Linked DNA regions of Gloeobacter violaceus PCC 7421. The protein of the gene in region 2 interacts with the protein of the main gene of each other region in a pairwise test. Links are inferred from orthologs where the notes say so. Each region holds a gene or a part of one and is shown on either strand. Other genes may lie near its edges.

Region 1 (4,621 bases), 2.5 Mb from region 2 along the record:
ACCGTAAAGAGCAGCAAGTTTGTCCGCAAACCGGCCAGATCCATAGCACTCCCTACCTCACCAGATCCCGCACATCTTCGATGGCAAAGTACTGAAAGAACTTCTCGGTGACGCGCAGCTTGTAGGAGCGCCCCTCGGCGCAGCGGGAGACGAAGCCCTTGCCGACCAGGTCGCGCACCTGATCGTAGGCCCCCGAACCGCGCAACTCCACCAATTCGCTCTGGGGGAGGGGACCTTTGAGGGCGATGAGCGCCAGGGTGCGCTGGGCGCCCACCCCCAGGTCGGCGGGCACCAGCCGCTGGATGAGATCTTGCAGGGGCGGTCTCAGTTGCAGGGCGTAGCCTGTGGCGGTGTCGGCAATCTCCAGGGCGCTGTCGCGGCCGGCATAATCCTCGAGCAGCTCAAGCAACGCCTCGCGGCAATCGTCCCGATCGCACTCCGCGTAGCGGCTGAGCTGTTCAAGGTTCAGCGGACGCGCTTTAAGGTAGAGCACCGCCTCCAGGCGGGTCTTGAGATTCGTCGACGGCATAGATCTCGATGTCTCTGTAAAATTCGGCTTGGGCGAGCACCACCCGGTCGCGGTGCGCCAGAAACAGCAAACCCAGAAACGCTCCCACGCGATCCCGGTAGTGTTCTAACAATTTTTCGAAGGCGGTGACGCCTTTGGTGGTGAGCACCGCCCACAATCCGGTCACGATCGCTTCGAGGTTCTCCTGGTGGGCCAGATGCTCGACTTGCTCCATGGTGCGCACCATCGGACCTTTGAGGGGTGGGCGGCGCTCGGCGGTGCGCTTTTGGGCCTGGTGGCCCTCCATTTGCTCGACTTCGCGCAGATGGGCAATCAGATCATTGAGGGTCAGGGGCCGATCGACCATCGCAGGCACCGCCGGACGGCGGCGGATCAGGCGCTCGAGGGCCACCGCCGGTCCGTTGGGGCCCAGTGGGTGCGACAGCGCCTCTTCTTCATCCTCCGGCACGTCGAGCGGATCGGGCGATTGCATCGATCCTTCGAGGATCTCCGCCTTCATGTGCACCAGCACCGAAGCATAAAAAAGCGCCTGGCCCGAGCGGGGCAGGTCCGAAACGTCGAGGCTGCCGAGCGATTGCAAGAAGCGATCGGTCAACTGCACCACGTCGATATCCCACGGATCGATTTCACCCCGCCGGGCCAGGTCTATCAATATACCGATCGCGTCTTTGGGCATACGGAGTGCCAGGGCCGATTGCCATCAAGAATAGCACCCGCAAAACCCCGTGCCGATCTCTAGAGTTCGCGCTCAGAAAATTGGATGACGTCCATCTTCGAAAACTGCCAGCTTCCCGAGGGCGAATCGACTGGAAATCCATTCGCGCGCAGTACGGCGAAATATAAAGGATTGCTGTCGTCCGCTTCGACGGTGAAGCCTTTGGTTTTTAACTTGCGCACCGCCTGCTGGAAGAGGCGGTCCAACACATTGCTCATACCGGCCCAGGCGCCCGTCGGGTAGATTCAGCACCCAAAACGGTAACACGAAGCGGGGGCGATGGAAACGGCCGCCGCCGATCCGGACGGCCGGGGGCGGCAGAGGCTACAATAGGAAACAGGTTGTGAACTTTTGGACACGCAATGACCGACGACCGCTTCGTAGTCTCGGCCCCATACCGGCCGACCGGGGACCAGCCCCGGGCGATTGCCCAGCTCAGTGCCGGAGCGCTGGGCGGTGTCACTTTTCAGACGTTGTTGGGGGCGACTGGCACCGGCAAGACCTTCACGATCGCCAATGTGATCGAAAAGGTCGGTAAACCGACCCTGGTCCTGGCCCACAACAAGACCCTCGCCGCCCAGCTTTGCAACGAATTGCGCGAATTTTTTCCCGACAATGCTGTCGAATACTTTGTTTCTTATTACGACTACTACCAGCCCGAAGCGTACATCCCCCAGACCGACACCTATATCGAAAAATCGGCGAGCATCAACGACGAAATCGACATGCTGCGCCATTCGGCCACCCGCTCGCTCTTCGAGCGGCGCGACGTGATTGTGGTGGCCTCCGTCAGCTGCATTTACGGCCTGGGTATGCCCGAGGAGTACCTGCGCGCCGCCATTCCCCTCAAAGTCGGATCGAACATTGATCAGCGCGAGTTGCTGCGCCAGTTGGTCACGGTACAGTACGAGCGCAACGACATCGATCTGGGCCGCGGCCGCTTCAGAGTGCGCGGCGATGTGGTCGAGATCGGTCCCGCCTACGAGGATCGGATCATCCGGGTCGAATTTTTTGGCGACGAAGTCGAGGCGGTGCGCTGGCTCGACCCGGTCACAGGCGAGGTGGTCCGCTCGGTCAACAGCCTCAACATCTACCCGGCCAAGCACTTTGTGACACCTGAGGAGCAGCTGGAGCAGGCCTGCATCGCCATCGAACAGGAACTGGAGGCGCGCGTGGCCGAACTGGAGGGCGAAAACAAGCTGCTGGAGGCCCAGCGCATCAAGCAGCGCACCCGCTACGACCTGGAGATGCTGCGCGAGGTGGGTTACTGCAACGGCGTCGAAAATTATTCGCGCCACCTCGCCGCCCGCCGGCCGGGTGAAGCGCCCTCTTGCCTCATCGATTATTTTCCGCAGGACTGGCTGTTGGTGGTCGACGAATCCCACGTCACCATCCCCCAGATCCGCGGCATGTACAACGGCGACGCCCAGCGCAAAAAAGTGCTCATCGATCACGGTTTCAGGCTCCCTTCGGCCGCCGACAACCGCCCGCTCAAAGCGCCCGAATTCTGGGATAAAGTCCGCCAGGCCATCTTCGTCTCGGCCACCCCGGGCGATTGGGAAGTCGAACTCTCGGGCGGCGGTCGCGACCCCGAGACCGGCCGCATGGCAGGGGAGCACGTCGCCGAGCAGATTATCCGGCCCACCGGCGTGCTCGACCCCGAGGTCTTTGTGCGGCCGGTGGCAGGTCAGGTGGACGACTTGCTCCACGAAATTCACGATCGGGTCGCCCGCCGCGAGCGGGTATTGGTCACCACCCTCACCAAGCGCATGGCCGAGGATCTCACCGAGTACTTCCAAGAGCGGGGGGTTAAAGTGCGCTATTTGCACTCAGAAATTCAGGCCATCGAGCGCATCGAGATTTTGCAGGCTCTGCGCCAGGGCGATTTTGACGTGCTCATCGGCGTCAACTTACTTAGAGAAGGGCTCGATTTGCCCGAAGTGTCGCTGGTGGCGATTCTGGACGCTGATAAAGAAGGGTTCCTGCGCGCCGAGCGCTCGCTGATTCAGACGATTGGCCGGGCGGCGCGCCATGTGCGCGGACAGGTGATCATGTACGCCGACCGCCTCACCGCCTCGATGGACAAAGCGATCAGCGAGACCGAGCGGCGCCGCCAGATCCAGAGGGCCTACAACGCAGCGCACGGCCTCACCCCCCAACCCATCGTCAAGCGCCTGGATGCCAACAGCATCCTCGACTATCTGGCAGTTTCCCGCCGCCTCAACCAGCAGGAACTCGAAGCTGCCGCCGCCGCCCCGGCGGAAGTGGCCCTGGCCGATATTCCCGAACTGGTGTCGCAGCTGGAGATCCAGATGCGCGATGCGGCCAAGAAGCTGGAGTTCGAGAAAGCCGCCGAGTACCGCGATAAAATCCATAAGCTGCGCGAGCGGCTTTTGGGCAAGTAACGAGGCCATCAATTTTCGGGGGGTACTTGCTGCATCTGTGTTGCTGAGCGCTTTCCAGCCCGTGCCGGGTCGGTAGCGTTCCCTCGCGGGCGCGCTTCCCCATGACTTCTATGCCTTAAGACAGAGAATAGCTGGGAAGCGGTGCTTACGCACCGCTTCCCAGCTATTTTAGATACAAGTCTTTGTTCGTATTGACTCGTGCTGAATGTCGTGTTGTGTGTCAATCCGGAGTTACCGCTGAACTTTCCCGCAGGAAGGGAAAGCACTTCGGCCGAAGCAGCGAGCGAGGCGGGAAGCTTGCAATGGCGATAGATTCCGGGGGGGGAGCCGATTCATTCTCTTTGTCGTTAGGTTCTTTTGCGATAGTTGCCGTCGGGGCCTCGGCAGGGGGGCTCGAAGCTTTCACACAGTTTTTGGGTGCCTTGCCAACCGATACCGGCATGGCGTTCGTGTTGATCCAGCACCTCAAAGCCGACCAGCCGAGCTTGCTGGTTGAGATCCTGGATAAAACAACCGGCATGGACGTTGTCCAGGTGCACAACGGCACGGTCGTGGAGCCAAACCATGTCTACGTGATCCCGCCCGACCGGCAGATGGCGATTACCAGCGGCGTGCTCACCCTCTCGCAGCGCCGCAAGACCGACGGGCAGTTTATGCCCATCGACTCCTTTTTTCATTCGCTGGCTGCAGACTGGGGCAACCGGGCGATCGGTGTGGTGCTTTCGGGAGCGGACGGCGACGGTGCGCAAGGGCTCAAGGCGATCAAGGCGGCGGGCGGCCTCGCTTTCGCCCAGGACGAGCAATCGGCCCGGTTTCCGAGCATGCCCCACAATGCCGCGGCAACAGGGCTGCTGGATTTTGTCCTGCCGCCCCGGGAGATCGCGGTGCGGTTGGCCGCGGTCGGCCGTCATCCCTACATCGCCCCCCCGGCCGCCACCGCCCCGCCCACCCCGCCCGGCGCCGAGGAGGCCA
Region 2 (5,247 bases):
GCAACCCCTGCACCTGCTCGCCCGGCACCCGCTCCTCGGTCTCGGCATTGTCAAGATCGCGCCACTTAAGAATCAGGGCCGAACCGTTGTTGACTACTTTGGGAAAAGAAATCCGCGGCTTCGGGTCACCCTTATCGAGGCTGCCGATCGGTCCAAAGCCATTTTTGCCATCCTCCAGAAAAGACGGCACCCACTTGCTGCCGTCCCACTTGGCCTTGGCCAGAAAGCGCACATCGTTGGCATCGAGGGCCGTGTAGGTGATTTGATCGCCGACACTGGAGTAGACCCATTCTGGACCATTGCCGACCTCGAGAGTACGCGCGGCGTCCTCTGCCACGAGGCGAAACTTGCCCGAGGGCGGATCGAAGTTGCCCGTTACCGGATCGATTTTGCCAATCCAAACTTTGCCGTCGTTGCCAGACCAAACGAAGCGGTTTTCGTCCTGGTCGAACTCCGGATCAAACAGACGGCTATCGGGGCCGGAGACGATCACGTCTTCTTCGGTGGTCTGTCCGGCAACCGGCTGGGACCAAAGCGCCGATGTCGCCGGAATTAGGGCCGCTGCCGCCAGCGGGATGCACACGCCAAGGGACCACTTCAACCAGGTTTTCGCAAGGTGCGTGTCGAGCCAAGAGGGTGCGTGTTTTATAGGCATATGTGAACTTCGTAAAACTACTAACGCCTTGATAGTCTAGGACATCTGGCAAAGAAGTCAAGCAAAGTAGCTCGGCTAACTTGCCGAATTCGCCGAGATAATCGGCGCTTTTGATGCACGGTGCGGTCCGCGGCGGTGGGATTGGCTGCCGAATCTGCCCTTGGCAGGCCATCGGGAGCCCCGCGCGCCTTTACTCGGAAACGGCCGATCGAAAGCACAGCAGCGCTCGTGAATATCCGTCCATGTCCGTGGTACATTGGACGGCACGCCCGGTTCTGTCATCGGCTTCGGCGGCGGATACCATTGGGTAGCGTTGTTCAGATTTTTGCAACCAGGGCGCAAGGGATGATGAACGGCAACGGCGGCAGAGACTGCATTCACGTCCAGGGGGCACGCCAGCACAACCTCAAAAACATTTCCCTAAAGATTCCCCGCAACCAGCTGGTGGTGATAACAGGGGTATCAGGCTCAGGCAAGTCTTCGCTGGCTTTCGACACGATCTTCGCCGAGGGGCAGCGCCGCTATGTCGAATCGCTCTCGGCCTACGCCCGCCAGTTTTTGGGCCAACTCGACAAGCCCGACGTCGATCACATCGACGGGCTGAGCCCCGCCATCTCCATCGACCAAAAATCGACCTCCCACAACCCACGCTCGACGGTGGGCACGGTCACCGAGATTTACGATTATTTGCGCCTCTTGTTCGGGCGGGCTGGCAAGCCCTTTTGTCCGGTGTGCGGTCTGCCCATCGAGCCGCAGACCATTGAGCAGATTGTCGATCAGGTGCTCGAGTTGCCGGAGGGCACGCGCTTTCAATTGCTCGCTCCGGTCGTGCGCGGCAAAAAAGGCACCCACGCCAAGCTGCTTTCGGCCCTCGCTTCGGAGGGTTTTGTGCGGGTGCGCGTCGACGGGCGCGTCCACGAACTGGGCGAAAAGATCGAGCTTGAAAAAAATCAAAGCCACACCGTCGAGATCGTCGTCGATCGGCTGGTGCGGCGCGAGGGGATCGCCGAGCGGCTGGCCGATTCGCTCGCCACCGCCCTCGAGCGTGCCGAGGGGACGGTCGTCGTCGAACTGTTGCCGCGCGACGACGAGGAGCGTGCGCGCCTGGTGGAAATTTCCCGACACCACGGCCTGCACGACAGCGAGAGCGAAGTGGGCATCGAAATGGTCTTCTCCGCCAACTACGCCTGCCCGGTACACGGCTCGGTGATGGAGGAACTCTCGCCGCGGATGTTCTCGTTCAACTCGCCCTACGGCGCCTGCCCGAGTTGTCACGGCTTGGGAGCCATCCAAGAATTCTCCCCGGATCTGGTGGTGCCCGACCCGGCCAAACCGGTGAGCGAGGCCGTTTTGCCCTGGGCGGAGTCGAGCAATCCCTACTACGGCGAATTGCTCAAGAGCCTGGGCAAGCAACTCGGTTTCTCCCCCGCCTCCCCGTGGCATCTGCTGACCCGCACCCAGCGGCAGACGATCCTCTACGGATCGGAGGAGCGGGTGTTCGTGGACGCCGAGTCGTTCTACAACAACACCCGCGGCTACTTCACCAAGTTTGAAGGGGTGATCCCGGGGCTCAAGCGCCGTCTGGCGGAGGCCACCTCCGACCGGGTCAAGCTCAAGCTTGAGCAGTACATCGTCTCCCAGCCCTGCGCCGAGTGCAAAGGCACCCGCCTCAAGCCCCAGGTGACGGCAGTCAAAATTGCGGGCCGTTCGATTCTGGAATTTACCTCGGTGCCCATCGACACCTGTCTGGGAATGCTCGACACGCTCACCCTCAGCGAGCGGCAGGCGCGCATCGCCCACGAGGTATTGCGGGAAATTCGCGCCCGGCTGCAGTTTCTGGTCGATGTCGGCCTCGAATACCTCACCCTCGATCGCTCGGCCAACACGCTTTCGGGGGGCGAAGCCCAGCGCATCCGCCTCGCCACCCAGATCGGCTCGGGGCTTACCGGGGTGCTCTACGTGCTGGACGAACCGTCGATCGGCCTGCACCAGCGCGACAACGAGCGGCTGTTGCGCACGCTATTCAGGCTGCGCTCCCTGGACAACACGCTTCTGGTCGTCGAGCACGACGAGGATACGATGCGCGCCGCCGATCATTTAATCGACATCGGCCCCGGTGCCGGAGTCCATGGCGGCCGGGTGGTGGCCCAGGGAACCGTCGAGGACATCGTGACTTGCCCCGAGTCGATCACCGGCGCGTACCTCTCGGGCAGGCGGCGCATCGAGACCCCCGCCGCCCGCCGCTGCGGCAACGGTCTGAGCCTTTCCATGCGGGGCGCGTCGCGCAACAATTTGCGCTCGGTCGACGTCGAAATTCCGTTGGGCAAATTCGTCTGTGTCACCGGTGTGTCCGGCTCCGGCAAATCGACGCTCATCAACGAAATTCTCTACCCCTACCTCAAGCACCACTTCGGCCGCACCAGCCCCCGGCCGGTGGGCGTCGAAGCGGTCGAGGGCGTCGCCCACCTCGACAAGGTGATCGTCATCGACCAGTCGCCCATCGGCCGCACGCCGCGCTCGAATCCGGCCACCTACACCGGGGCTTTCGACGCCATTCGCGAAATCTTTTCGATGACCATCGAAGCGAAGGCTCGCGGCTACGAGCCGGGCCGCTTCTCCTTTAACGTCAAGGGCGGGCGGTGCGAGGCGTGCAAGGGCGAAGGCGTCAACGTCATCGCCATGAACTTTCTGCCCGATGTCTATGTGCAGTGCGATGTCTGCAAGGGCAAGCGCTACAACCGCGAGACCCTCCAGGTCAAATACAAAAACAAAACGATCGCCGATGTCTTGGAGATGACCGTCGAGGAAGCCTGCCAGTTTTTTGAGAACATCCCCAAGGCGATCAACAAGCTGGAGACGCTCCGGCAGGTGGGGCTCGACTACATTCGCCTCGGACAGCCCGCCCCGACCCTCTCGGGGGGCGAAGCGCAGCGCATCAAACTGGCCACCGAACTGTCGCGCCGCTCGACGGGCAAGACGCTGTATCTGCTCGACGAACCGAGCACGGGTCTATCATTTTACGACGTGCACAAATTGCTCGACGTGCTCGTGAAGCTGGTGGATACCGGCAATACCGTGGTCGTCATCGAACACAATCTGGATATGCTGCGCGTGTGCGACTGGATTATCGACCTCGGTCCGGAAGGGGGCCGCAAGGGCGGCCAGATCGTGGCCACCGGCACCCCGGAGCAGGTGGCGGGGGTTGAAGATTCCTACACCGGCCAATTTCTGCGCCGCGTGCTGGAGCACGCGCCAGGGATTCTGGTCGGCTCGGAGGCGGCCCAGCAATAGGACGCAGCCAGCAGCGAGATATTTGCTATTCTGAGCCCAGCTTGAAGATGATTCGGATGCTCAGAACGGTTGGCTGTCTGCTGGCGGCACTCTACTGCTTCGTGTGGCTGCGGATTCCCGAGGACGTGTTGGGGGTGGTGCTGCCGATTCAGCGCCTGGTGGGCTGGCTCGGGCTGGTGGTTGTGCTTGCGGCACTGCTGTTCAATGTCGCTCCCGGGCCGGGGCGGCTCGCCCGGGGATACCTGGGGGCTGTGGTGTTGTTTGTGGTCTATCTGGGCGTGGACTTTTTGTTGCGATTTTTGGGCAATCCGGACGTGTTCAACGCCTACTTCGATCTGCCCCTGTTCGCTTCGGATATAGCAAAATATCTTGCCTCGTTTGCCTCGGCCTATGTGGTCTATTTCACCCTGCGCCGCCATTCGCAAATTGAGAATACGCTCATTCGGCTGCTGTTGCTTTCAGGAGGTCTTTCAATCGCGGCGGCCTATGGTTTCCTATTTCTCTATTTCCAGGGTTTTACGACGGACAACGAAGTGCTTGCCCACCCCTTCGGCGGTTACCTGGGAGTATGGGAAACCGGCGGTGCGCTGCCCCGGTTGGCGGGGACTACTGCCGAACCGCAGCAGTTTGCAATCGTCTTTTTGACGCCGCTGCTATTGATGCTTACAAGACGCTATATCGGGCGTTTTTGGCCGATTGCTCTGTTGGGAGCGGCGGCCCTGGCCATCTCTCAATCCAAATTTTCGATCGTCTCAATTTTGCTGGTGTTACTCTATCTGTTCTGGGTCTACCAGCGCTTTCGGGTGGGCATTGTCTTGGGGGCCGCGGTGCTGCTTCCGCCTCTGGGCTACTACATCGCTACACTTCCTACCTTTAGCGATACCTTTGACGATCTATTGGTGAGCGGCGCGGTCGTCGAGCGTGCCTCGAACGCAGGCAATCTGGTGTCGATTATTCTTGCGAATTTGTTCACGGGGATCGGTGCCGGGCAGTACGGACCGTTCGTCGGTTATGTGGCCATGGGCAACAAGGATTTTCTGCCGAAGACTTACTATCCCAACTTCGATTTTCTGAAGATTTTTGCAGAGACCGGCTTGATCGGCTTCGGGCTGGTCGTGGCAATGCTTGCGCGCTTGTTCGGCAACTTTTTCCGGGCACTGGCGCTTATGGACGACGAGCAGCGGGAGCGCCTGCTTGCTCTGCTGTTGGGCGCTATCGGGATTGTGCTCAATATGTTCATCGGCTACGAATTTCTGCACGTCTTCTTCTGGGTGAACATCGGCTTTTTGATGTTCCTGGCT

What was found.
Region 1: the proteins of uvrA (region 2) and uvrB interact in binary tests that used the Escherichia coli proteins (3 or more experiments, as listed by UniProt). The link is inferred for Gloeobacter violaceus PCC 7421 from one-to-one orthologs.

Annotation. Positions count from the first base shown.
Region 1 is NC_005125.1:1,975,697-1,980,317, reverse strand. What follows is about bases 1,216-4,127. They hold uvrB (excinuclease ABC subunit UvrB), read left to right. Parts: upstream 1,216-1,606; coding sequence 1,607-3,649; downstream 3,650-4,127. Other genes in these bases: GLL_RS09605 (chemotaxis protein CheB), read left to right, coding at 3,952-4,127; GLL_RS09615 (hypothetical protein), read right to left, coding at 1,265-1,462. In the rest of the region: GLL_RS09630 (hypothetical protein), read right to left, coding at 1-44; SMC-Scp complex subunit ScpB, read right to left, coding at 53-529; GLL_RS09620 (segregation/condensation protein A), read right to left, coding at 480-1,205; more of GLL_RS09605, read left to right, coding at 4,128-4,621. UniProt on the Escherichia coli protein: The UvrABC repair system catalyzes the recognition and processing of DNA lesions. A damage recognition complex composed of 2 UvrA and 2 UvrB subunits scans DNA for abnormalities.
Region 2 is NC_005125.1:4,450,522-4,455,768, forward strand. The notes cover bases 609-4,146. They hold uvrA (excinuclease ABC subunit UvrA), read left to right. Parts: upstream 609-1,000; coding sequence 1,001-3,946; downstream 3,947-4,146. Other genes in these bases: GLL_RS21810 (O-antigen ligase family protein), read left to right, coding at 4,003-4,146. In the rest of the region: GLL_RS21800 (hypothetical protein), read right to left, coding at 1-601; more of GLL_RS21810, read left to right, coding at 4,147-5,247. UniProt on the Escherichia coli protein: The UvrABC repair system catalyzes the recognition and processing of DNA lesions. UvrA is an ATPase and a DNA-binding protein. A damage recognition complex composed of 2 UvrA and 2 UvrB subunits scans DNA for abnormalities.